Regions from separate parts of the Kocuria sabuli genome, predicted to be linked through region 1. Evidence: riboswitches for the same ligand, from Rfam matches in the RefSeq annotation. Region 1 holds a riboswitch; each other region holds the start of a gene.
The links. Region 1 has a riboswitch for S-adenosylmethionine ahead of RE027_RS15735 (cobalamin-independent methionine synthase II family protein). Riboswitches for the same ligand answer to the same signal wherever they lie in the genome.
Positions count from the first base shown of each region.

Region 2: another riboswitch for S-adenosylmethionine. It lies ahead of RE027_RS02825 (bifunctional o-acetylhomoserine/o-acetylserine sulfhydrylase); the one in region 1 lies ahead of RE027_RS15735 (cobalamin-independent methionine synthase II family protein).
Region 3: another riboswitch for S-adenosylmethionine. It lies ahead of RE027_RS15555 (LLM class flavin-dependent oxidoreductase); the one in region 1 lies ahead of RE027_RS15735 (cobalamin-independent methionine synthase II family protein).
Region 4: another riboswitch for S-adenosylmethionine. It lies ahead of RE027_RS16405 (O-acetylhomoserine aminocarboxypropyltransferase/cysteine synthase family protein); the one in region 1 lies ahead of RE027_RS15735 (cobalamin-independent methionine synthase II family protein).

Region 1 is NZ_JAVHZE010000021.1:31,014-36,834, reverse strand. It holds gene RE027_RS15755 (CoA transferase subunit B) at 1-687, opposite strand, end outside; gene RE027_RS15750 (CoA transferase subunit A) at 684-1,421, opposite strand; gene RE027_RS15745 (IclR family transcriptional regulator) at 1,565-2,344, shown strand; gene RE027_RS15740 (3-hydroxybutyrate dehydrogenase) at 2,376-3,131, opposite strand; SAM riboswitch class I at 3,304-3,407, shown strand; gene RE027_RS15735 (cobalamin-independent methionine synthase II family protein) at 3,420-4,637, shown strand; gene RE027_RS15730 (cobalamin-independent methionine synthase II family protein) at 4,688-5,821, shown strand, end outside.
Region 2 is NZ_JAVHZE010000002.1:117,398-123,218, forward strand. It holds gene RE027_RS02810 (RNA-binding S4 domain-containing protein) at 1-73, shown strand, start outside; gene RE027_RS02815 (alpha/beta hydrolase) at 84-743, opposite strand; gene metX (homoserine O-acetyltransferase MetX) at 783-1,967, opposite strand; gene RE027_RS02825 (bifunctional o-acetylhomoserine/o-acetylserine sulfhydrylase) at 1,964-3,355, opposite strand; SAM riboswitch class IV at 3,432-3,547, opposite strand; gene RE027_RS02830 (VOC family protein) at 3,688-4,326, shown strand; gene RE027_RS02835 (CPBP family intramembrane glutamic endopeptidase) at 4,380-5,159, opposite strand; gene RE027_RS02840 (S9 family peptidase) at 5,351-5,821, shown strand, end outside.
Region 3 is NZ_JAVHZE010000020.1:51,619-57,439, reverse strand. It holds gene RE027_RS15575 (ABC transporter permease) at 1-403, opposite strand, end outside; gene RE027_RS15570 (aliphatic sulfonate ABC transporter substrate-binding protein) at 400-1,437, opposite strand; gene RE027_RS15565 (ABC transporter ATP-binding protein) at 1,512-2,351, opposite strand; SAM riboswitch class I at 2,357-2,461, opposite strand; gene RE027_RS15560 (CoA-binding protein) at 2,602-3,066, shown strand; SAM riboswitch class IV at 3,173-3,287, shown strand; gene RE027_RS15555 (LLM class flavin-dependent oxidoreductase) at 3,365-4,783, shown strand; gene RE027_RS15550 (DUF4383 domain-containing protein) at 4,943-5,416, shown strand; gene RE027_RS15545 (baeRF2 domain-containing protein) at 5,494-5,821, opposite strand, start outside.
Region 4 is NZ_JAVHZE010000024.1:19,769-25,589, forward strand. It holds gene RE027_RS16390 (alpha-ketoacid dehydrogenase subunit beta) at 1-796, opposite strand, end outside; gene RE027_RS16395 (thiamine pyrophosphate-dependent enzyme) at 793-1,968, opposite strand; gene RE027_RS16400 (Lrp/AsnC family transcriptional regulator) at 2,223-2,675, shown strand; SAM riboswitch class IV at 2,796-2,905, shown strand; gene RE027_RS16405 (O-acetylhomoserine aminocarboxypropyltransferase/cysteine synthase family protein) at 2,955-4,271, shown strand; gene RE027_RS16410 (cystathionine gamma-synthase) at 4,280-5,470, shown strand; gene RE027_RS16415 (sulfurtransferase) at 5,501-5,821, shown strand, end outside.

The DNA of each region.
Region 1 (5,821 bases):
AGCTGGTGCGGTGGGATCGGTCCCGGTGGGGACGGTGTCGGGGGTGACGTCCTGCAGGTCGGTGCGGAAGGACGCCTCGGTCTTCTCGCGGATCTCGTCCTCCGTGACCCCCGGGGCGAGGTTGCGCAGCACGAGTCCGCCGTCCTCGACGTCGAACACGCACAGGTCCGTGACGATGCGGTCCACCACGCGCACCCCGGTGAGCGGGAGGTCGCACTCGGTCCTGATCTTGGCGGAGCCGTCCTTGGTGACGTGCTCGGTCAGCACGACGACGCGCGGGGTGCCGGCCACCAGGTCCATGGCCCCGCCCATGCCCTTGACCATCTTCCCGGGGATCATCCAGTTGGCGAGGTCGCCGGTGCCGGAGACCTGCATCGCGCCGAGGATCGCGATCTTGACGTGCCCGCCGCGGATCATCCCGAAGGACGTGGCGGAGTCGAAGATCGAGGCCCCCGGCTGCAGGGTGATGGTCTGCTTGCCGGCGTTGATGAGATCCGGGTCCTCGTCGCCCTCGTAGGGGAACGGGCCCATGCCGAGCACGCCGTTCTCGGACTGCAGCACCACGTCGACACCCTCGGGCAGGTTGTTGGCCACGAGGGTGGGGATGCCGATGCCGAGGTTGACGTAGTCGCCGTCGGAGAGCTCCACGGCGGCGATCGCCGCCATCTCGTCGCGGGTCCAGCTCATGCCTGGTCTCCGTTCTGCTGGGCGGACCGCCCGGCCGGGCGGGGGCGGACGGTGCGCTGCTCGATGTCCTTGGGCGCGCCGCTGTACTGCGCGACGTGCTGGACGTAGACGCCCGGGGTCACGATGTGGTCCGGGTGGATCTCCCCGACCTCCACGAGGTGCTCGACCTCGGCGACGGTGACCTTCCCGGCGGTCGCGACGATGGGGTTGAAGTTGCGCGCGGTGTAGCGGTAGACGAGGTTACCGTCGGTGTCGCCGGTGTGGGCGTGGACCAGGGCGACGTCGGCGACGATGCCGCGCTCCTGCACGTAGGTCTCGCCGTCGAACTCGGCGTGCGGCTTGCCCTCGGCCACGAGGGTGCCCACCCCGGTCCTCGTGTAGAACGCGGGGATGCCGGCGCCGCCGGCCCGGAGCCGCTCGGCGAGGGTGCCCTGCGGGTTGAACTCGACCTCGAGCTCCCCGTCCAGGTACTGCTGGGCGAACAGCTTGTTCTCGCCCACGTAGGAGGCGAGCACCTTCGCGACCTGGCGGTTCTCGAGCAGCACCCCGAGGCCCTTCCCGTCCACGCCCATGTTGTTGGAGACCACGGTGAGGCCGGTGACCCCGGAGTCGCGGACCGCCTCGATGAGGTCCCGCGGGATCCCGCTGAGCCCGAACCCGCCCACGGCGAGCGTCATGCCGTCCCGCAGGTGCTGCGCCAGCAGCTCGGCGGCGTTGTCGATGACCTTGGACACCCTCGTCCCTTCCTGTCGGAGAACTGTGACCCAGGACTCAATCTAGGAATCCCCCACATACCGGTCAACCGGTCCGCCGGAATCCCGCGGGATCTCCTCATCATCCGGCCACGGGGCGCCCGGATGTCCATATAGTGGAGTCCATGACGGAGGAGGGCGGGGCGGGTGCGGGCACCCAGGTGGTCCACCGCGTGGCGCAGCTCCTGCGCGCCGTCGCGGGCCGGGAGCAGGGCGGCACCGTGGCGGAGCTCGCGGCGGCGACCGGTCTGACGCGCCCCACCGTGCACCGGCTGCTGACGGGCCTGGCCGACGAGGGGCTCGTGGACCGCCCCGCCGGCAGCGGTGCGTGGCAGCTCGGCCCGGAGCTCTACGTGCTGGGCGCGGTCGCGGCCCACCGCCACCCGATCCGGGAGCTGGCCGGGCCGTCGCTGCGCCGGCTCGCCGAGGCCACCGGCGAGAGCGCGTTCCTCTCGGCCCGCCGCGGGCCGGAGACGGTCTGCCTGGCCCGGGTGGAGGGCGCGTTCCCGATCCGCTCCCACGTCCTGTACGAGGGACTGCGGCTCCCGCTCGGGGTGGCCTCGGCGGGCCTGGCGGTCCTGGCCCACCTGCCGGACGCCGAGGTGGAGCGGATCCTGGCCGCCACGGCCGGTGCCCGCGCGGAGTGGGGTCCGTTGCACACCGCCGAGCGGATCCGGGGACTGCTCGCGGACGTGCGCCGGGAGGGCTTCGCCGTGAATCCCGGACTGATCGTGGAGGGCAGCTGGGGGATGGCCGCGGCGGTCTTCGACGCGACCGGCGCCCCCGTCTACGCGCTGAGCCTCACGGGGATCGAGCCACGCTTCGCCGGCGAGCGCCGCCAGCCCCTGGGCCGGGCCCTGCTCGCGGAGGCCCACCGGCTCTCCCGGGAGCTGGGCCACCGCTGAACAGGAGCGGCTGAGCAGGAGCGGCGGGCGCTCAGCGCGCGCTCCAGCCGCCGTCCATCGTGTAGGACGCGCCGGTGACCATGGAGGCGTGCGGACCGGCCAGCCACGCGACGAGACTGCCGACGTCCTCGGGCTCCACGAGCTTCTTCACCGGCGTCTCGCCGAGCATGATCCGCTCCACGACCTCAGACTCGGGGATCCCGTGCACCTTCGCCTGGTCCGCGACCTGCTTCTCGACCAGCGGGGTGCGCACGTAGCCGGGGTTGACGCAGTTGCTGGTCACCCCGTGCGCGGCGCCCTCCAGGGCCACGGTCTTGGACAGGCCCTCGAGGCCGTGCTTGGCCGCGACGTAGGCGCTCTTGTAAGGGGACGCGCGCAGCCCGTGCACGGAGGAGATGTTCACGACCCGCCCCCAGCCCTGCCCGTACATGTGCGGCAGGGCCGCGCGCACCAGCAGGAAGGGGCTCTCGAGCATGAGCACGAGGATCCGGTGGAAGTCCGCCGGGTCGAACTCCTCGATCGGGGAGACCTTCTGGATGCCGGCGTTGTTGACGAGCACGTCCACCTCGAGGCTCAGCCCGGCCAGCGCCGCGGTGTCCAGCAGGTCGACGGCCCACGCCCGCCCGCCGAGCTCGTCCGCGACCCGCTGCGCACCGGCCTCGTCGACGTCGGCCACCACCACGTGGGCCCCGGCGCCGGCCAGGGCGCGGGCCGCGGCCAGCCCGATGCCGCTCGCTCCCCCGGTCACCAGCGCGGTGCGTCCCTCGAGCCCGTTGTCCTGGAACATGGAGATCCTTCCGTCCGTCCGCCGTGCCCGCAGGGTCCGGGGCACCGGTCACCGTCACGGTATGTGATCCAGCGCACGACGGCGAGCAGCACCCGGCGCGTCACACGGCGTCATGCCCGTCACGCGGGTGTCGAATGGCGCAACATCCGGGCCGTGCGGTTGGATGGGGTCGTCACCATCCAGAGCGGCCGAGAGATCTGGCTCGACGACGCCGCAGCAACCCGGGCGGACGGACCCCGTCCTCGCCCCCGGTGCTACCGCCAGGACCGATGGAAAGGACAGCACTTCATGCTGCACAGCGCCGAGCGCATCCTCACGACCCACGCCGGGTCCCTCCCCCGCACCCCCGGGCTGCTCGCGGCCAACGAGGCCCGCATCTCGGGCGCGGCGAGTCACCAGGAGTTCGAAGCCCTGCTGCAGGAGGCCGTGGTCGACGTGGTGCGCCGCCAGCGCGAGGCGGGCATCGACGTCGTCAACGACGGCGAGTACGGCCACGCCATGACCCACTCCGTGGACTACGGGGCGTGGTGGACGTACTCCTTCGACCGCACGGGCGGGCTGGCGATCGTCGACGACAACGAGGCCGACGTCCCCAAGCGCTCCACCCCGGGCAACGTGGTGCTCACGAGCTTCCTGGACCGGCGGGACTTCGCCACGTTCCACGACGCGTACACGGACCCCTCCTCCGGCATCCACCTGGCCGACCCGGACCTGCCGCCGCCCGTCTTCCCGGCGGCGACCGGCCCGCTCTCCTACACCGGCCAGGCCGCGGTGGCCTCCGACGTCGCGGGCCTCACCGCCGCGCTGGGGGAGACCGGTGCGGCCGAGGGCTTCGTCGCCGCCCTCTCCCCCGGCTCCGCCGCCCGCATCGGCAACCACCACTACGGGAGCGAGGAGGAGTTCCTCTACGCCTGGGCGGACGTGCTGCGCGAGGAGTACACCGCGATCCTCGACGCCGGCCTGGTGCTGCAGATCGACGACCCCTCCATCGCCGAGTCCTGGGACCAGATCAACCCGGAGCCGGCCGTGGAGGACTACCGGCGCTTCGTCCAGGTCCGGGTGGAGGCCCTCAACCACGCCCTGCGCGGCCTGCCCCAGGACCGGATCCGCTTCCACCTGTGCTGGGGCTCCTGGCACGGCCCGCACACCACGGACCTCGAGTTCAGGCACCTGGTGGACCTGCTGCTGTCGATCGACGCGGGCGCCTACTCCTTCGAGGGCGCCAACGCCCGGCACGAGCACGAGTGGAAGGTCTGGGAGGACCACGCCCTGCCCGAGGGCAAGCTGATCCTGCCCGGCGTGGTCTCGCACGCCACCAACGTCGTGGAGCACCCCGAGCTCGTCGCCGACCGGATCGAGCGCTATGCGAAGCTCGTGGGCCGCGAGAACGTCATCGCCTCGACCGACTGCGGCCTGGGCGGGCGCGTGCACCCCCAGATCGCGTGGGCGAAGCTCGAGACGCTCGCCCACGGCGCCGAGATCGCCTCGCGCCGGCTCTGGGCCTGAGCGCCCCGACCGCACCCACCCCCGTCGCCCACCCCCCGAGGAGCACCTCCATGACCCTGCAGAACACCGACCGCGTGCAGACCACCCACGTGGGGTCCCTGCCCCGGACCCCGCGCCTCCTGGAGGCCAACCGGCAGCACACCGACGGCGCGATCACGTTCGAGCAGCTCACGGACGAGCTCGCCACGGGCGTCGAGGACGTCGTGCGGCGGCAGCGGGAGACCGGCGTGGACGTGGTCAACGACGGCGAGTACGGGCACACCATGTCCAGCGCCGTCGACTACGGGGCCTGGTGGAACTACTCCTTCTCCCGCCTCGGCGGGCTCACCCCCTCCGACGAGGACCGGTGGGCGTCCACGGAGAGGAAGCGGTCCTCCCCCGGCAACATCGTGCTCACGAGCTTCCCGGACCGCCGGGACCGCGAACGCTTCCGGGAGGCGTACGAGGACCCGTCGTCGGGCATCCTCACCGGGCGGTCCGCCACCACGCAGCCGAAGATCACCGGGCCACTGACCTACACGGGCCAGGAGGCGGTGGCCTCCGACGTCCGCAACCTCAAGGCCGCCATGGCGGCCACGGGCGCGGAGACGGGCTTCGTCGCGGCCCTGTCCCCCGGCTCCTGCGCTCGCGTGACCAACGAGTACTACCGGACCGACGAGGAGCTCCTCCACGCGTGCGCCGACGCGATGCGCGAGGAGTACCTGGCGATCACCGACGCCGGGCTGATCGTGCAGATCGACGACCCCTCCATCGCGGAGTCCTGGGACCAGGTCAACCCGGAGCCCACGGTGGAGGACTACCTGGCCTTCACCCGGCTGCGCGTCGAGGCGCTCAACCACGCGCTGCGCGGGATCCCCGAGGAGCAGGTGCGCTTCCACCTCTGCTGGGGCTCCTGGCACGGCCCGCACACCACGGACCTCGAGCTGCAGCACATCGTGGACCTCATGCTGACCATCAACGCCGGCGGCTACACCTTCGAGGGCGCCTCCGCCCGCCACGCCCACGAGTGGAAGGTCTGGAAGGACCACCCGCTGCCCGAGGGCCGCGTGATCATCCCCGGCGTGGTCTCGCACTCGACCAACGTCGTGGAGCACCCCGAGCTCGTTGCCGACCGGATCGAGCAGTTCGCCTCCGTGGTCGGCCGGGAGAACGTCGTCGCCTCGACCGACTGCGGCCTGGGCGGG
Region 2 (5,821 bases), on a different contig from region 1:
CGGCCGCCAGCTGCACCCGGGCGACGTCGTCTCGGCGGGGGGCGCCTCCGTCCGGATCACCGCCGGGGGCTGAGCGGCCGGGGTCACTCCCCCAGCACGACGTGCGTGAGGTACTCCCCCACGTGCCGGAGCTCCTGGGGGCTGATCCCGTGGCCCACCCCGGTGTACTGCACCTTCATGACGTCGGCGTGCCCGAGCATCCACTCGGCCGTGGCGTCGACGAGGTGCGGCGGGATGACCGGGTCCTGCGGGTCGCGGCCCCAGAACATCCGCAGGGGCTGCTCGCGCAGCCGGTCGTCGGCGAACGACGGGTGCTCGCCCGGCACCACGAACCCGGACAGGCCCACCACCGCGGCGATCTCCCCGGGCAGGCGGCGGGCCAGCGAGGTAGCCATCGCCATGCCCTGCGAGAAGCCCAGCAGCGTGATGCTGGGGTGCTCCGCGGCGCGCTCGCGCAACCACCCGGCCACCGGCTCGACGGCCTCGGCGACGCGCTCGGCCGAGAAGCTGAGGTCGCCCGCGAGCGGGAACCACTGGTAGCCCAGCTGGACGGGCTGGGGCGCGCGCAGGGAGGCCACGCTGAACTCCCCCGGCAGCTCCGGGACGAGGCCCATGAGGTCGTGCTCGTGGGAGCCGTAGCCGTGCAGCAGCACGAGCAGCGGGGTGCCGGGACGGGCGTCGGCCTCGTTGCTCCAGACGGCGTGGGGGGCGGCGGTTCCGGTCGGGGCGGGGGCGTCGGTCATGGCACCAGTGTGCCACCCGGGACCGGGCGGACCGGGCCCTCAGGGCCGGGCCAGCACCGTCTCGACCAGCAGCTTCCCGATCTGCGGCGTCTCGATGAGGAAACCGTCGTGCCCGGACGGGGACGAGAGGGTGTGCCGCCGGACGTCCCCCGGCAGGGCGGCGGCCAGGACGTCGGACTCCCGCGGCAGGTAGAGCCGGTCGGAGTCCACCGCGGCCACGAGCCAGTCGCACGAGGTCGTCGAGAGGGCCTCCTCGAGCGTGCCGCGGCCGCGGCAGACGTCGTGGGACATGAGCGTCTCGTTGACCGCGAGGTAGCTGTTCGCGTCGAAGCGCCCCGCGAGCTTGGACGCCTGGTGGTCGAGGTAGCTCTCCACCTGGTAGCGCCCGCGTCCGCCGGGGTGCGTGTCGATCACGCGCTCGTCGGCCTGCGGGGTGCGCCCGAACCGGTGGTGCAGCTCGTCGGCGGAGCGGTAGGTGATGTGGGCGATCCGCCGCGCCAGGCCCAGCCCCGCCACGGGGAACGGACCGTCGTAGTAGTCCCCGCCCCGGAAGTCGGGGTCCTGGCGGATCGCGAGGTTCTGCGCCTGGCCCCAGGCCAGCTGCTCGGCGCTGGACTGGGCGCAGGCGGCCACCACCGCGCAGGACCGGACCCGGTCGGGGTGGCTCACGGCCCACTCCAGGGCGCGCGCCCCGCCCATGGACCCGCCGATGACGAGGCGCCACGAGGCGATGCCGAGGGCGTCGGCCAGCGCGGCCTCGGCGTGCACGGAGTCGCGCACGGTGACCAGGGGGAAGCGGGATCCCCAGGGACGGCGCTCGGGGTCCACCGAGGCCGGGGCGGGGGTGGCCGGCCCGGTGGTGCCGTAGCAGCCGCCCACGATGTTGGCGCAGACCACGAAGTACCGGTCCGTGTCGATGGCGGCGCCGGGGCCGACCAGGCCGTCCCACCAGCCGCCGCTCTCGGCGGCGCGCCGCTCCGCCTCGGAGGCGCCGGGGCGGGCCCGGCCGGCGGCGACGTGGGTGTCCCCGGTGAGGGCGTGCTCCACGAGCACCGCGTTGGAGCCGTCCGGGGCGAGCACGCCCCAGGTCTCGTAGGCGATCCGGACCTCCGGCAGCCGGAAGCCGGACTCGAGTTCCAGCGTCCCGATCCCGGCGTGCCGCGGCACGCCGTCCTCGCGCACGCCCGGACCGGCGTCGGCGCCCCGCACGACCGTCACGCTCACTCCTTCCCTCCGGGCACGGCCGCTGCCGCGGCGAAGCCCTGCTCCAGGTCCGCCAGGATGTCCCTGACGTTCTCGAGGCCCACGGACAGGCGCACGAACCCGGGCTCCACGCCCGACGCGAGCTGCTCCTCCGGCAGGAGCTGGCTGTGCGTGGTGGACGCGGGGTGGATCACGAGCGAGCGGACGTCGCCGATGTTCGCGACGTTCGAGTGCAGCGTCAGGGCGTCCACGAAGGCCGCACCGGCCTCCCGCCCGCCCTCGAGCACGAACCCGAGGACGGAGCCCGCGCCGCGGGGCGCGTACTTGCGCGCCCGGTCGTGCCAGGGCGAGGACTCCAGTCCCGCCCAGCTCACCGTGCGCACGTCCTCGCGGGCCTCGAGCCAGCGGGCCACCTCCCCGGCGTTGGCCACGTGGCGCTCCATGCGCAGGGACAGCGTCTCGATGCCCTGCGCGATGAGGAACGCGTTGAAGGGGGAGATCGCCGAGCCGAGATCGCGCAGCAGCTGCACCCGGGCCTTGAGGATGTACGACAGGTTGACCCCGAACGCGCCCTCCGCGCCGAGCGCCTGGGCGTAGACCAGACCGCCGTAGGACTCGTCGGGCTGGTTGAAGCCGGGGAAGCGCTCCGGGTACCGGCCGAAGTCGAAGGCGCCGGAGTCCACGATCACGCCGCCGAGCGCGGTGCCGTGCCCGCCCAGGAACTTGGTGGCCGAGTGCACCACGATGTCCGCGCCCCACCGGAAGGGCTGGACGAGGTACGGGGTCGCCACCGTGTTGTCCACGATGAGCGGCACCTCGTGCTCGTGGGCGATCCCGGAGACCGTCTCGATGTCGAGGACGTCGTTGCGCGGGTTCGGGATGGTCTCGGCGTAGAAGGCCTTGGTGTTGGGCCGCACGGCGCGCCGCCAGGCCTCGGGGTCGTCCGGGTCCGCCACGAAGGTGCTCTCGATGCCGAGCTTGGCGAGGGTGAACTTGAACAGGTTGTAGGACCCGCCGTACAGGCTGGGACTGACCACGACATGGTCCCCCGCCCCCGCGAGGTTCAGGACCGCGAAGGTCGTGGCCGACTGCCCGGCACTGAGCAGCAGGGCGCCCACCCCGCCCTCCAGCGCGGCGATGCGGTTCTCCACGACCTCCGTGGTCGGGTTGCCGATCCGGGTGTAGATGGGACCGAGCTCCGCGAGCGCGAAGCGGTCCGCGGCGGCCTGTGCGTCCGGGAAGACGAAGGACGTGGTCTGGTGGATCGGCAGGGCGCGGGAGCCGGTGACCGGGTCGGGGCGCTGGCCCGCGTGGATCTGCTGGGTCTCGAAGGACCAGCCCCCCGGGTTCTCGGGGGTGGGCAGCTCGGCCGCGGGGGCGTCGGTGGGGGAAGCGGGGGACTCGGACATGCCGGGACTCCTTGCGGGTGTCAGGGGTCCGGTGTCCGACCGTGGTGGTGCTGCCGTGCGACGGCCGGGCACCGAGGACCCGCGCTTGCTCGCTCGCCGGTCGCGAGGAGCCCGGTCTTCACCCAGGGCACCCCACCGCGGTGGAGGGTTGCCGGCCAGCTAGCTGGGGCTTGGACGCTGGCGCTCATGACCTGGGCAACATTGTCCGGATTCCGGCGACGCGGCGTCAAGCCGGGCCCGGCGAGTCCCCCGGACACGGTCTGTGCGCGGCGGGCTCCGGCACGGCGCGGACCGATTTGGAGACGAAACTCACACGGTGCCACGATGAGCCCATGAGAGTCGACCACGTGTCCTACGCCTGCCGCCCGGAGGGCCTGGCAGCCACCACCGAGGGCATCGCCGACCAGCTCGGGATCGAGCCGGTCAAGGGCGGGGTGCACCCCCGTTTCGGTACCCGCAACATGATCCTGCCCCTCACCAACCACCAGTACGTGGAGGTCGTCGAGGTCCTCGAGCACCCCGCCGCGGAGAAGGCGCCGTTCGGCCAGGCCGTGCGTGCCCGCTCCCGGGCCGGCGGCGGCTGGATGGGCTGGGTCGTCGAGGTCGACGACCTCGCTCCGTTCGAGGACCGTCTCGGCCGCCGGGCCGTGCCCGGCCACCGGGTGTTCCCGGACGGCCGGTGCCTGGAGTGGCACCAGATCGGCGTCAAGGGTCTGATGGCGGACCCCCAGCTGCCGTTCATGGTGCACTTCGACTCGGGCCCGGAGATGCACCCCTCCCAGGCGCGGCTCACCGACGTGGGTCTGGCGGGGATGTGCATCGCCGGTGCGCCCGAGCGGGTCACCGAGTGGCTGGGTGCGCCCGTGGAGACCGCGCTCGACCAGCTGAGCGTGGACTGGCGCTACCCCGCGGGCACCCCCGGCCTGCTCTCCGTCTCCTTCGCGACCCCCGACGGCCTCGTCACCATCTGAGCCGGAGCACGGGCTGCACCGCGGGCCGGGGCGGGTGCGCCCCGGCCCGCGCCTCAGCCGAGCAGCCAGGCGGTGCCCAGGAAGCCCACGGCGTCGAGCAGGAAGTGCGCGACGACCAGGGGCATCACCCGCCCGGTGCGCCGGTAGAGCTCGGCGAACACGAGGCCCATCACCACGTTGCCGAGGAAGGGACCGATCCCCTGGTAGAGGTGGTAGCTGCCGCGGAACACGGCCGTGACCGCCAGCACCACCGGCCAGCGCCAGCCGATCCGGGTGAGCCGGTCGGTGAGGAACGCGACCACCACCACCTCCTCCACGAGGGCGTGGCGCAGCGCGGAGAGCAGGAGCACCGGCACCGTCCACCAGTGCTCGGCCAGCCCCGACGTCGTCACCTCGGCGGTGAGGCCCAGGGCGCGGCCGGCCGTGTAGAGGGCGAGCGTCCCGAGACCCATGATCAGGAACAGCACCGCGCCCAGCCCGAGGTCCGGGAGCGGCATCCGGGCGTCGAGCCCGATCCGCCGCCGCGCGATGCCCAGGGCGCCCGCGGACCCGGCGAGCAGGTAGAGCGCGAGCAGCACCGGCACCAGGTCCAGCCCGATGCCCGTGAGCTGGCGCAGCAGGTCGAACAGCGGCTGGAGGCTCAGCGGCGGGTTCATGGTCGTCCGCGCCTCGGAGAGCGGTCCGCGGGCGAGCTGCTCCGCGAGGGAGAGCACCGCGTAGAGCGCCGAGGCGCCCAGCGAGACCCCGAGCACCAGGAGCACCTGCACCCACAGGTCGGCGCGGGTGGAGCCGAAGGCCGGAGGGCGCGGGGCGAGGTGCGAGGGGGTGCTCATGCGGACATTCTGGCACCGGCGGGGCCGGGCCCCGGGCCGGGAGCGCACGCACCGGTGCTGCTCGAGTCCGGGGGGCGACCGCCGGCCGCGGCGCCCCCGGGGGCGAGGTCGCCGGGCCGGTCGAGGCGCTCCGCGCCGGGCGGCACGTCGCGTCCGCCGGGGGCCGGCCCGTCTTCCCTAGGATGGGAGTCATGACAGCCCTTCCCCCGCAGATCAGCCGCCAGCCCGTGGAGCGCGCCTTCCACGGCCACGTGTTCCCCGACCCCTACGAGTGGATGCGGGCCAAGGAGTCCCCCGAGGTGCTCGCCCACCTGGCGGCGGAGAACGAGTACGCGGAGGCCAGCACGGCGCACCTGGCGGGACTGCGGGAGTCGATCTTCGGGGAGATCAGGAACCGCACCCAGGAGACCGACCTGTCGGTGCCGAACCGGCGCGGCGACTGGTGGTACTTCTCCCGCACGGTGGAGGGTGGCGCGCACCAGGTGTTCTGCCGGGTCGCGGCGGCCACCACCGGCGACGTCCTCGCGGACTGGACCCCGCCCGTCGTCGAGCCCGGGCTCCCCATGGCCGGGGAGCAGGTGCTCCTCGACGCCAACGCGGAGTCCGCGAAGCACGAGTTCTACTCGCTCGGGGGCTTCGACGTCTCCGAGGACGGGGAGCTG
Region 3 (5,821 bases), on a different contig from region 1:
CCAGCGAGGGCACCGCGCGGAAGGCCCCGATCGTGGGGCCGACCAGCGCGGAGCCCCAGCGGGAGAGGCCGATGAAGGAGCCCGCCGCGAGGCCCAGCCCGGCGCCGAGCAGGAACCCGGCCAGCACCCGCTGGGTGGAGATGCCCACGTGCGTCCACAGCTCGCCCCGGGACAGCAGGTCGGCACCGGCCTCCAGGACCGTCAGCGGTGCGGGCAGCTGGACGGCGCTGAAGACCCCGGTGGTGGAGAGCACGTGCCACAGCACCAGCAGCGCGGCCGGCAGGAGCAGGCCCAGCCCGGTGCGGAGCAGCGGCCGTCGGCGGGGCGCCGCGACGGGGGCGGGCGCCCCGACCGGGTCGCCGGTGCGGACGGCGTCCCCGGCCGGGGCGAGCGGCGTCGTCACTGCCCGCCCCCGAGAGCCCCGGCCACGCGCTCCGCGTCGGCGTTCTCGGCGTGGGTGCTCTCCACGAGGCTCGCGAGGGCCTCGTCGATCTTCTCCTGGCTGCTCACGTCCCCGGACTCCACGAAGATCGGCCCGACCTTCTCCAGGACCGCGAGCTGCTCCTCGCCGGGCACGTGGTCGATGTCCAGGTTGGTCCGCTCGAGCACCTTCTCGGCCACGGAGAGCTCGATCCCGGCCGCGTCGGCGAGCAGCTGCGCCGTCTCGTCGGGGTGGGTCAGGGCCCACTCCCGGGCGTAGGCGTAGACGTCCACCACGGTCTGCGCCGCCTCGGGCCGCTCCTCGAGGAAGTTCTCGTGCGCGTTGAGGAAGCCGTAGGTGTTGAAGTCCACGTTGCGGTAGAACAGCTCGGCGCCGTTCTCCTCCGCGGCGGCCATGATCGGGTCCAGCCCGGACCAGGCGTCCACCTGGCCGTTCTCCAGGGCCGAGCGGCCGTCGGCGTGCTGGAGGTTCTGGATCGTGACGTCCGCCGGGTCCACGCCGCCCTGCTCGAGGGCCTGGAGCAGGAAGAAGTAGGGGTCGGTGCCCTTGGTGGCCGCCACGGTCCGGCCCTCGAGGTCGGCCACGGACGCCACCCCGGTGTCCGGGGTGGTCACGAGCGCGGACCACTCCGGCTGCGAGTAGAGGTCGACGACCTTGATCGGGGTGTCGTTGCTGCGGGCCAGCAGGGCGGCGGAGCCGGCGGTGGAGCCGATGTCGACGGCCTCCGCGCGCAGCGCCTCGTTCGCCTTGTTCGAACCCGCGGACTGCACCCACTCGACCGTGGTGCCCTCCTCGGCGAAGGCGGCCTCGAGCCAACCCTTCTCCTTGATGACGACGGAGAGCGGGTTGTAGGTGGCCCAGTCGACCACGACGGTGTCGTCGCCGCCGGCCTCGGCCTCGCCGGAGCCCTCACCCGCCATGCACCCGGTCAGGGTCAGGGCGAGAACGGCCGTGAGGGCGGGGATCGCGCGGGCGGAGCGCGGGGAGAGCGGCATGGTGGGGCCTTTCGTGGTGGGGCGGAGTGCGGCGCGGGGTCGTCGTCGTGCCCGGCGGGCGGGGACGGCCGGGGTCAGCGGGCCGCGGGGTGGTGGGCGTCGACGCCCAGGTGGCCGAGCAGCTGCACCCGCAGCCCGGCGAGGACCTCGGAGGCGCGGTCGCGGGGGCGCTCGCCGGGGACGGAGAGCACCGTGCTGATCGAGGCGGGGGCGGTCGGGCCGGTGCGGCCCAGGACGACCACCCGGTCCGCGAGCTGCAGCGCCTCGTCGACGTCGTGGGTCACGAGCAGGACGGTGGTCGGCTGGGCCGCGTGGACGGTGAGCAGGAGGTCCTGCATCTGCATCCGGGTCAGGGCGTCGAGCGCGCCGAACGGCTCGTCGAGGAGCAGCACCCCGGGGTTGCGGGCCAGCGCCCGGGCCAGCGACGCGCGCTGGGCCATGCCGCCCGAGATCGCCCGGGGACGGTGACCGGCGTGCGCGGTCAGCCCGACCAGGCGCAGCAGGTCGTCGATCACGGCGTCGCCCTCGGCCCGGCTCAGCCCGGAGGGCAGACCCAGGCGGACGTTCTCGCGCACGGAGCGCCACGGCAGCAGCCGGGGCTCCTGGAAGGCGACGGCGCAGCGCGGGTCGATCCCGGAGACGGGCGTGCCGTCGATGAGCACCCGGCCCGCCGAGGCGGTGTCCAGGCCGGCCGCGGCCCGCAGCAGCGTGGACTTGCCGCACCCCGAGGGCCCCAGGATCGCCACGACCTCGCCGGGCCGGGCCGTGACGTCGACGTCGTGCAGGACGTGGTGGGCCTGCCCGCCCGACGGGAACGCCTTGCCGACGTGTTCGAAGGCCACCGAGAAGGCGCGCTTGCGGGAGACCGGTGCGGTGGCGGTGGACGGTGCAGAGCCCAGCAGAGACGTGCCCATGATCAACTCCATCGGTCCTGGCATTAGCACCTCGCACGGGGAGTCGGACGGATCCGTGCCGGTTGCTGCGACGTCGACGAGCCAGGTCTCTCAGCCGCTCCGGATGGTTACCGGCCCCATTGAACGTGCTCCCCGGGGTGCCTGGCAAATCCCGCCGGGCGCCCGCGCGGAGCTGCTGCCGCTCCTCGGCCGGCGTCCCCGGCCGGCGGGAGACTGTCCGGAGGAGCGGCTCGGGTGCCAGGATGGGTCCATGAGCCGCAACGACCCCGCCGTGATCGACCGCCTGATGACGCAGCCCGGCCGGTGGGCCGTCGTGGGGCTGACCGGCAACACCGCCCGCACCGCGCACCCGGTGGCGGCGCGGATCCGCGACGACCTCGGCATGACGATCGTCCCCGTCAACCCGAAGGGCAAGGCGGTCCACGGCGAGCCCGGGTTCCGCACCCTCGCCGAGGTCCCGCAGCCCGTCGACGTGGTGGACTGCTTCGTCAACTCCCGCCGGGTCGGCGCGGTCGTGGACCAGGCCGTCGCCGCCGGCGCGAAGGCCGTGTGGCTGCAGCTGGGCGTCGTGGACCACGACGCCGCGGCCCGGGCCGCCGCCGCCGGACTCGACGTGGTCATGGACACCTGCCCGCTGATCGAGCTCCGGGCGCGGCTGCAGCGGGGCTGGACGCTGGACCCGCGGCGCACCCCGCCCCTCGCTCCGCCCGCCTGAGCCGCTCCGCTCCCGGCTCCTCCCGGGCCGGATCCTCCGGGCGCGGTCCGGTGTGACGCAGGTTGCACCGCCCGCGGTGCGAGCCGCTAAGCTGGTCCGCGACGACGATGACGAGACCCGACGCGAAGCTCTGGCTGGTCGGGCGGCAACCCTCTCCCGTAGCGGGGTGCCCCAGATGAACATCGGGCCGCGGCGCACACGCCTCGTGGCAAGTACGGCGCCCACCAGTGCGTCGGACCCGCGAGCAGGTCCCCAGGACGCACGGGCGCGGGTCGTCAGCGATCCGGGAGGACCACCCATGAGCAAGCGCATCGCCCTCAACGCCTTCGACATGAGCTGCGTCGGCCACCAGGCCCCCGGCCTGTGGAAGCACCCGCGCTCGCGGGCCGACGAGTACAACACCCTCGAGTACTGGACGGACGTCGCCCAGGTCCTGGAGCGGGGCCTGTTCGACGCGATGTTCCTCGCGGACGTCGTCGGGTACTACGACGTGTACCAGAACTCCGCGGCGCCGGTGATCAAGGACGCCACCCAGATCCCGGTCAACGACCCCTTCATGCAGATCTCCGCGATGGCGGCCGTGACGAAGCACCTGGGCTTCGGGGTGACCAGCGCGATCACCTACGAGCAGCCGTACCCGCTGGCCCGGAAGTTCGCGACCCTCGACCACCTGACGAAGGGCCGGATGGGCTTCAACGTGGTGACGTCCTACCTGAAGTCCGCCGCCGAGAACCACGGGCTGACGGAGCAGATCTCCCACGACGAGCGCTACGAGATCGCCGAGGAGTTCATGGAGGTCTGCTACAAGCTGTGGGAGGGCTCCTGGGAGGACGGCGCGGTCAAGCGCGACCGGGCCAACGGGGTCTTCGCCGATCCCTCCCTCGTGCACCCCATCCAGCACCACGGCAAGTACTTCGACGTCCCCGGCATCGGGCTGACCGAGCCGTCCCCGCAGCGCACCCCGCTGATCTTCCAGGCCGGAGCCTCCTCCCGCGGACGCGCGTTCGCCGGCCGCCACGCGGAGGCGGTGTTCGTGGGCGGCATCCGCCCGGACCTCACCCGCGTGGTGACCGACAAGCTGCGCGACGAGGCGCAGGCCCAGGGCCGGGACCGGGACGACCTCAAGATCTTCGCCATGCTGCACGTGATCGTCGACGAGACGGACGCGAAGGCCGAGCAGAAGCGCCGCGACTACGAGCGGTACGCGGACGCCGACGGCGCGCTGGGCCTCGTGGGCGGCTGGTCCGGCGTGGACCTGGGCCGGTACGACGAGGACGACGTCCTGGAGTACATCAAGACCGACTCGATCCAGTCCTTCCTGACCCCCTTCACCACGGCCGATCCCCACAAGAAGTGGACGGTCAGGGAGGTCGCGAAGCACATCTCGATGGGTGGCATGGGCGTGCCGATCGTCGGCTCCCCGCAGACCGTGGCCGACGAGCTCGAGCGGTGGATCGACGACGGCGGGCTGGACGGCATCAATCTCGCCTACCACGTCTCCCCGGGCTCGTTCGAGGACTTCGTGGAGTGGGTCGTGCCGGAGCTGCAGAAGCGCGGCCGCTACCGCACCGCGTACGAGGGCACCACGCTGCGCGAGAACGTCTACGGCGCCGGACGGACCAAGGTGCTGGACACCCACCCGGCCGCGAGGTACCGGGGCGCCTACGCGGGCAGGGCCTCCGCGGCGGACACGCCCGCCCGCGTGCCCACGTCCTGAGCCGTTCCCCGGTCCGCGCCAGACTTCTCGCGCGGCGGTCTTGGACCTGGCGCGGGAGAGCAGTACGCTAATAGTACAAAGCATGCTTTCCATGACCGTCCGCCATTCCGGGATCCGCGACCCGGGTCACCGCAGACACGAAGGAAGCGAGGCACGACCATGACGACTCCCGCCGCACGGCCGGACCGCCGCACCAACCACCGCTCGCCCGTCCAGACGGCAGCCCTGCTCTACGGGGCCGTCTTCCTGCTCGTGGGCCTCGCCGGGTTCATCCCCGGCATCACCACGAACTACGACCAGCTCATGGTCGCCGGCCACGAGTCCGAGGCGATGCTGATGGGCATCTTCCAGGTCTCCTGGCTGCACAACATCGTCCACCTGCTCTACGGCGTCGCCGGCATCGCCCTGTCCCGCTCCGGCTCCGGCGCCCGCAACTTCCTGCTGTGGGGCGGCCTGGTCTACCTCGTCCTGTGGATCTACGGCCTGCTCGTGGGGCACGAGTCGCAGGCGAACTTCGTCCCCCTGAACAGCGCCGACAACTGGCTGCACCTGTTCCTGGGCGTGACCATGGTGGCCCTGTCCTTCCTGCGCCGCGACACCCGCGACCGCAACACCACCGGCCCCGCCTACTGACCCGGCCGGCCCACCGCGCCGCACGATGACGACGGCTCCCCCACCTCGGTGGGGGAGCCGTCGTCGTCGGTGACCGGTCAGCCGGCCGGGGCGGCGCTCCAGCGCAGCAGGGCGGCGATGTCGACGCCGTCGGGCAGCGCCCCGGGAGCGAGGAACACGGGGCGGGCGTCCGTCAGCAGCGCGGCCCGCACCAGGGCCTCGGCGGCCGGGACCCGGCCGAGCGCCGTGGCGCCCAGGGCGTCCGCCTCGTCGACGGCGATCCACGGCTCGGCGTCCAGCACGACCAGCTCCGCCTCCGCGTCGAGGGCGTTCTCGTCGATGAGCACGGTCTCCGCCTGCGCCTGCTGCAGCGCGGCGACGACGGGGGCGACCCCGTGCACGGCCGTGCGGTCCGGACCGTTCTCC
Region 4 (5,821 bases), on a different contig from region 1:
CGAACGGGACGATGCTGCGCAGGTCCACGACCTCGAGCGAGCGGCCCTCGGCCTCGGCCGCCGCGGCGGCCGCCAGGGCGGTGGGCACGGACGGCCCGTAGGTGAGGATCGTGGCGTCCTGCCCGGCGCGGGCGACGACGGCGCGGCCTTCCCGGTGCTCCGGGGCGCGGTGCTCGTAGCGCTCCTTCAGCTCGGCGAGGTCCACGGGTGCCTTCGACCAGTAGAGCTTCTTGGGCTCGAGGAACACCACGGGGTCGTCGGAGTCGATCGCCTCGCGGAGCATGAGGTAGGCGTCCTCGACGGTGGCCGGGGTGAAGACCTTCAGCCCCGGGGTGTGGGCGTAGTACGCCTCGGAGGAGTCGCAGTGGTGCTCCACGCCGCCGATGCCGCCCGCGTACGGGATCCGGAGCACGATCGGCAGGCGCACGGCGCCGCGGGTGCGGTTGTGCATCTTCGCGATGTGCGAGGCGACCTGCTCGAAGGCCGGGTAGGCGAAGGCGTCGAACTGCATCTCGATCACCGGGCGCATCCGGTTCATCGCCATGCCCACGGCCATGCCGGCGATCCCGGACTCGGCGAGCGGGGTGTCGAAGCAGCGGCTGCGGCCGAAGCGCTTCGTCAGCCCGTCCGTGATCCGGAAGACGCCGCCGAGGGTCCCGACGTCCTCGCCGAAGACGACGACGGCGGGATCGGCCGCCAGCGCGTCGGCCAGGGCGGTGTTGAGCGCCTGGGCGAAGGTGGCGGGCCTGACGGCCGGCGTCCCGCCGGCCGGGGCGGGGGCCTGGAGGGTGCTCACGGTGCGGTCTCCTCTCGGGCGAGCTCGGCGGCGAGGAGCTGCTCCTGCTCGGCGAGCTGCGGGGTCTGCTCGGTGTAGACGTGGCGGAACAGCTCGAACGGGTCCACCTCCACGTCGGCGTTCATGCCGTCGCGCAGGACCGCGGCGACGTCCTCGGCGGCAGCGGCGATGCGCTGCTCGGCCGCGTCGTCGAGCAGGCCCTCCCCGGCGAGGTAGACGCGCATCCGGGTCACGGGGTCCTTGGCGATCCACTCCTGGACCTCCGCGTCGTCGCGGTAGCGGGTGGCGTCGTCGGCGTTGGTGTGCGCCTGCATGCGGTAGGTGTGGGCCTCCAGGAGGAGGGGCTCGGACTCCGAGCGCGCCAGGTCCACGGCGCGGCGCAGCGTGGCGAGCAGGGCCACGAGGTCGTTGCCGTCCACCCGCTCCCCGGCCATGCCGTAGCCGACCGCCTTGTGGGCGAGGCTCGGTGCGGCCGACTGCTGGGACAGGGGCACGGAGATCGCGTAGCCGTTGTTCTGCACGAAGAACACGACCGGCAGCTTGAAGACGGCGGCGAAGTTGAGGGCCTCGTGGAAGTCGCCCTCGCTCGTGGCGCCGTCGCCGCACATGGCCAGGACCACGGTGTCCTCGCCGCGCAGCTTCGCGGCGTGGGCCACGCCCACCGCGTGCAGCAGCTGGGTGGTCAGCGGGGTCGACTGGATGCCCACGTGGTGCTCGTGCGGGTCGTAGCCGCCGTGCCACTCGCCGCGGAAGATCGCCATGACGTCCATGGGCGCCACGCCCTTGGCCATCACGGCCACGCTGTCCCGGTAGGTGGGGAACAGCCAGTCGCCCTCCCGCAGGCACAGGGCCGCGGCCACCTGGCAGGCCTCCTGGCCGTGGCTGGACGGGTAGACGGCCATCCTGCCCTGGCGCACCAGCGCGGAGTTCTGGTCGTTGACCCGGCGGCCGACCACCAGCTGCTCGTAGGCGGCCAGCAGGACGTCGTCGGCGGGCAGCGTGTACTCGTGGCCGGGCTCGGTGCCCTGCTCTTCGGTGGGCAGCAGCCGGCCGGCGGGGTCCACCATCCGGATCTCGCCGCGGGCCGGGAGCATGTACTGCTCCGGCGTGATGCCGAAGGTCTGGGAGGCCCGGAGGATCGGGTCCCCGGGCGTCTCGACGGTCTGGCTCATGGTGTCCCCTCGGTCGGTCCCCGCGCCGGGTGCAGACGCGGGGAGGCAGGAAGGTCGGTGAAATCCTGTCCGCCAAGTATGGGAACGGTGGAGGGTTCGTATCCAGGAACCCGGGAAAGTGCAGAATCCCGGGGGCAACACTGCGGTCCGCGTGGACGAAATGCTCTACTGTGGCGTGGAACACAGTGATTCGTCCGGCACGGTTCCGCCGTGCGCCCGCCCGCCCCTCCCGCCCGACCCCGAAGGAGCCCGCCGTGCTCTCGACCCCCGTGCCGCTGGACGAGACCGACCGGAAGATCCTCGCCGAGCTCTCCCGGGACGCCCGGCAGTCGGTGACCGCGATCGCCGCGACCGTGCACGTCTCCCGCGCCCACGCCTACGCCCGGATCAACCGGTTGCGCGACGAGGGGGTGATCCTGCGGTTCAGCACCGTGGTCGACCCGGTGCGCGCCGGGCTGCAGGCCTCGGCCTACGTGACGCTCAAGCTCCAGCAGAACACCTGGCGGGAGCTGTGCGCGCAGCTCCAGGCCATTCCCGCGGTGCACCACATCGCGCTGGTGGGCGGGAACTTCGACGTCATGCTGCTGGTCCGGGCCGTGGACACCGTGCACCTGCGGCAGGTGATCTTCGAGCACATCCAGCAGCTGCCCGGCGTGGTGGACACGCAGACGTTCCTGATCTTCGAGGACATCGACACGAGGACGTGACCCGCCCCCGCCGCGTTCCGGGAACGCGACGGGGCGTCACCCGGACGTCATGATCCGTCACGGACGTCATCTTCCGTCGCGGAACGACGCCGACTATCTCTGCACATAGTGTTGTTCCAGCTTCATGAGACGTGACCGCCAAGCTCCGACTGGGTCGCGCACCAACCCCATGCTCATTGGGTGGTTCGGATGAGGAAGCGGCCTGCATTCTCCGCGGGCGCCCACCGGGCGCCGCGGGCCGTCCGGTGCGGGTAAGAGCAAGCGCACAGGAGCCGTGCCATGTCCCTCCCCGTGACCGACCACGACCTCTCGACCCGGCAGATCCACGCCGGCGCCGACCACGACCCGGGTCAGCGCACCCTGACGGTGCCGATCTACCAGAGCGCCGCCTTCGAGTTCCCGGACTACGAGGCCGCCAAGCAGATGTTCGCCCAGACCCGGGCGGGCTTCACCTACACCCGCACCGGCAACCCCACGGTCGCCGTGCTCGAGCAGCGGATCAGCGACCTCGAGGGCGGCGCGGGCGCCGTGGCCACCGGCTCCGGCCAGTCCGCCGTGGCCGTGGCGCTGCTCGCCCTGCTCGGCCAGGGGGACGGCAAGCACCTCGTCGCCTCCGAGAAGCTCTACGGCGGGACCGTGGACCTGCTCACCGACTCCCTCGCCGACCACGGCGTCGAGGTCGACTTCGTGGACCCCACCGTCCCCGGCGCGTGGGCCGCGGCCGTGCGTCCCGACACCCGGGCCTTCCTGCTGGAGTCCATCGGCAACCCGCTGGCCACGCTGCCGGACCTGCCCGGGATCGCCGACGTCGCCCGGGCCGCCCGGGTGCCCGTCGTCGTCGACAACACCCTCGCCTCCCCGGTCCTGTACCGGCCGCTGGAGAAGGGCGCGGACATCGTGGTGCACTCGGCCACCAAGTTCCTCGGCGGCCACGGCAACGCGCTGGCCGGGGCGGTCGTGGACGGCGGGACGTTCGACTGGTCCGCGCAGCCGGAGAAGTGGCCGCAGTTCACCCGGGCCCGCGCCCGCTGGGGCGGGCGGAGCCTCGTCGACAAGTGCGCCGGCGCCAGCCCGTACCTGCACCTGGTCCGGGCCAAGTACGTGCACGACTTCGGCACCACGCTCTCCCCGTTCAACGCCAGCCAGATCCTGCAGGGCACCGAGACCCTCGACCTGCGGGTGGCCCGCCACACGGCCTCCGCGCTGACGGTGGCCGAGTTCCTCGCCGGGCACCCCGCCGTCGCCCGCGTCCACCACCCCGGGGTGCCCGGGGACCCCGGGGCCGGGATCGCGGCCCGGGACTTCCCCCGCGGGACCGGCTCCGTGTTCTCCTTCGACCTCGCCGCCCCCGACGACGCCGTGGGGCCCTTCATCGACGGGCTGCGCCTGTTCAAGCTGGTCGCCAACATCGGGGACACCCGCAGCCTCGTGGCGCACCCGGCGGCGATGACCCACTGCCGGCTCACGCCCGAGCAGCGCCGGGCCGGCGGGATCGCCGAGACCACCATCCGGCTCTCGATCGGCCTCGAGGCCCCGCAGGACCTCCTGGCCGACCTCGGCCAGGCCCTCGACCGCGTTCAGACCCTCGGGAAGTGAGCCCCACCATGAGCCAGACCATCAGCACCCGCCGGCGCGGGTTCACCACCACCGCCGTCCACGCCGGCCAGCAGCCCGACCCCCTGACCGGGGCCGTCATCCCGCCGATCTACCAGACCTCCACCTTCGCCCAGGACGGGATCAACGTCCTGCGGGCCGGCCACGAGTACAGCCGCGGCTCGAACCCCACCCGCAACGGCTTCGAGGAGCAGCTCGCGGCCCTCGAGCACGGCGAGCGCGCCTTCGCCTTCGCCTCCGGGATCGCCGCCGAGGACGCGCTGCTGCGGGCCGTGCTGCGCCCGGGGGAGCACGTCGTGCTCGGCGCCGACGGCTACGGCGGCACCAACCGGCTGATCACCCAGGTCCTCGCCCCGTGGCAGATCGGCCACACCCCCGTGCAGATCACCGATCTCGACGCCGTCCGCGCCGCCGTGCGGCCCGGGAACACCAAGGTCCTGTGGCTGGAGACGCCCTCCAACCCGCTGCTCGGCATCGCCGACGTCGCGGCCTGGGCGGAGCTGGCCCGGGACGCCGGTGCCCTGCTCGTCGTCGACAACACCTTCGCGTCCCCGTACCTGCAGAACCCGCTGCTGCTCGGCGCGCACGCCGTGGTGCACTCGACCACCAAGTACATCGGCGGGCACTCCGACGTCCTCGGCGGGGCCGTGGTCGTCGGTCCGGCCGCGTGGCGCGACGCCCCGCTCGCGGAGGCGGTCGGGTTCCAGCAGTTCGCCGCCGGGGCGGTGGCCGGACCCCAGGACAGCTACCTGGCCGCCCGCGGGCTCAAGACCCTGAGCCTGCGCATGGAACGGCACCAGGAGAACGCCGGGCGGATCGCCGAGTGGCTGCTGGAGCGCCCGGAGGTGTCCGGGGTGCTCTACCCCGGGCTGCCCGGGCACCCCGGCCACGCGCTCGCCGCGGCGCAGATGCGAGGGTTCGGCGGCATGGTCTCGTTCCGCCTCGCCGGCGGGGAGGCCGCGGCCCGCGCGGTGGCCGAGGGCACGCGTCTGTACTCGCTGTCCGTGAGCCTGGGCGGGGTCGAGTCCCTGGTCTGCTACCCCTCCGAGATGACGCACGCGTCGGTCAGGGGCACCGCGCTCGCCGTGCCCGTGGACCTGGTCCGGCTCTCCGTGGGGATCGAGGACCTCGAGGACCAGCTGGAGGACCTCGAGCGGGCGCTCGCCGCCACGGGCTCGTAGTCCGCGGGCCGGAGCACTAGCGTGGGCCGCATGAGCACCGGCACCCCGCAGGACGACGCACGGCACGACGACCCACGGCGCGACGACGCCCCGCTCGAGCTGCCCGGGCCCGTGGTGGGCACCGGATGGCTGGCCGAGCACCTCGACGACCCCCGGCTGGTCCTCGTGGACGCGAGCTCCACGCTGAACCGCACCGACGAGGCGATCCCGGGCGCCCTGCTGCTGGACCTGGACGGACCGTTCGCCGACCCGTCCGCGGAGCTGCCGCACACCCTGCCGCCGGCGGAGCAGCTGACCGCGGCGGCCCGGTCGCTCGGGATCTCGCGGACCGGCACGGTGGTGGCCTACGAC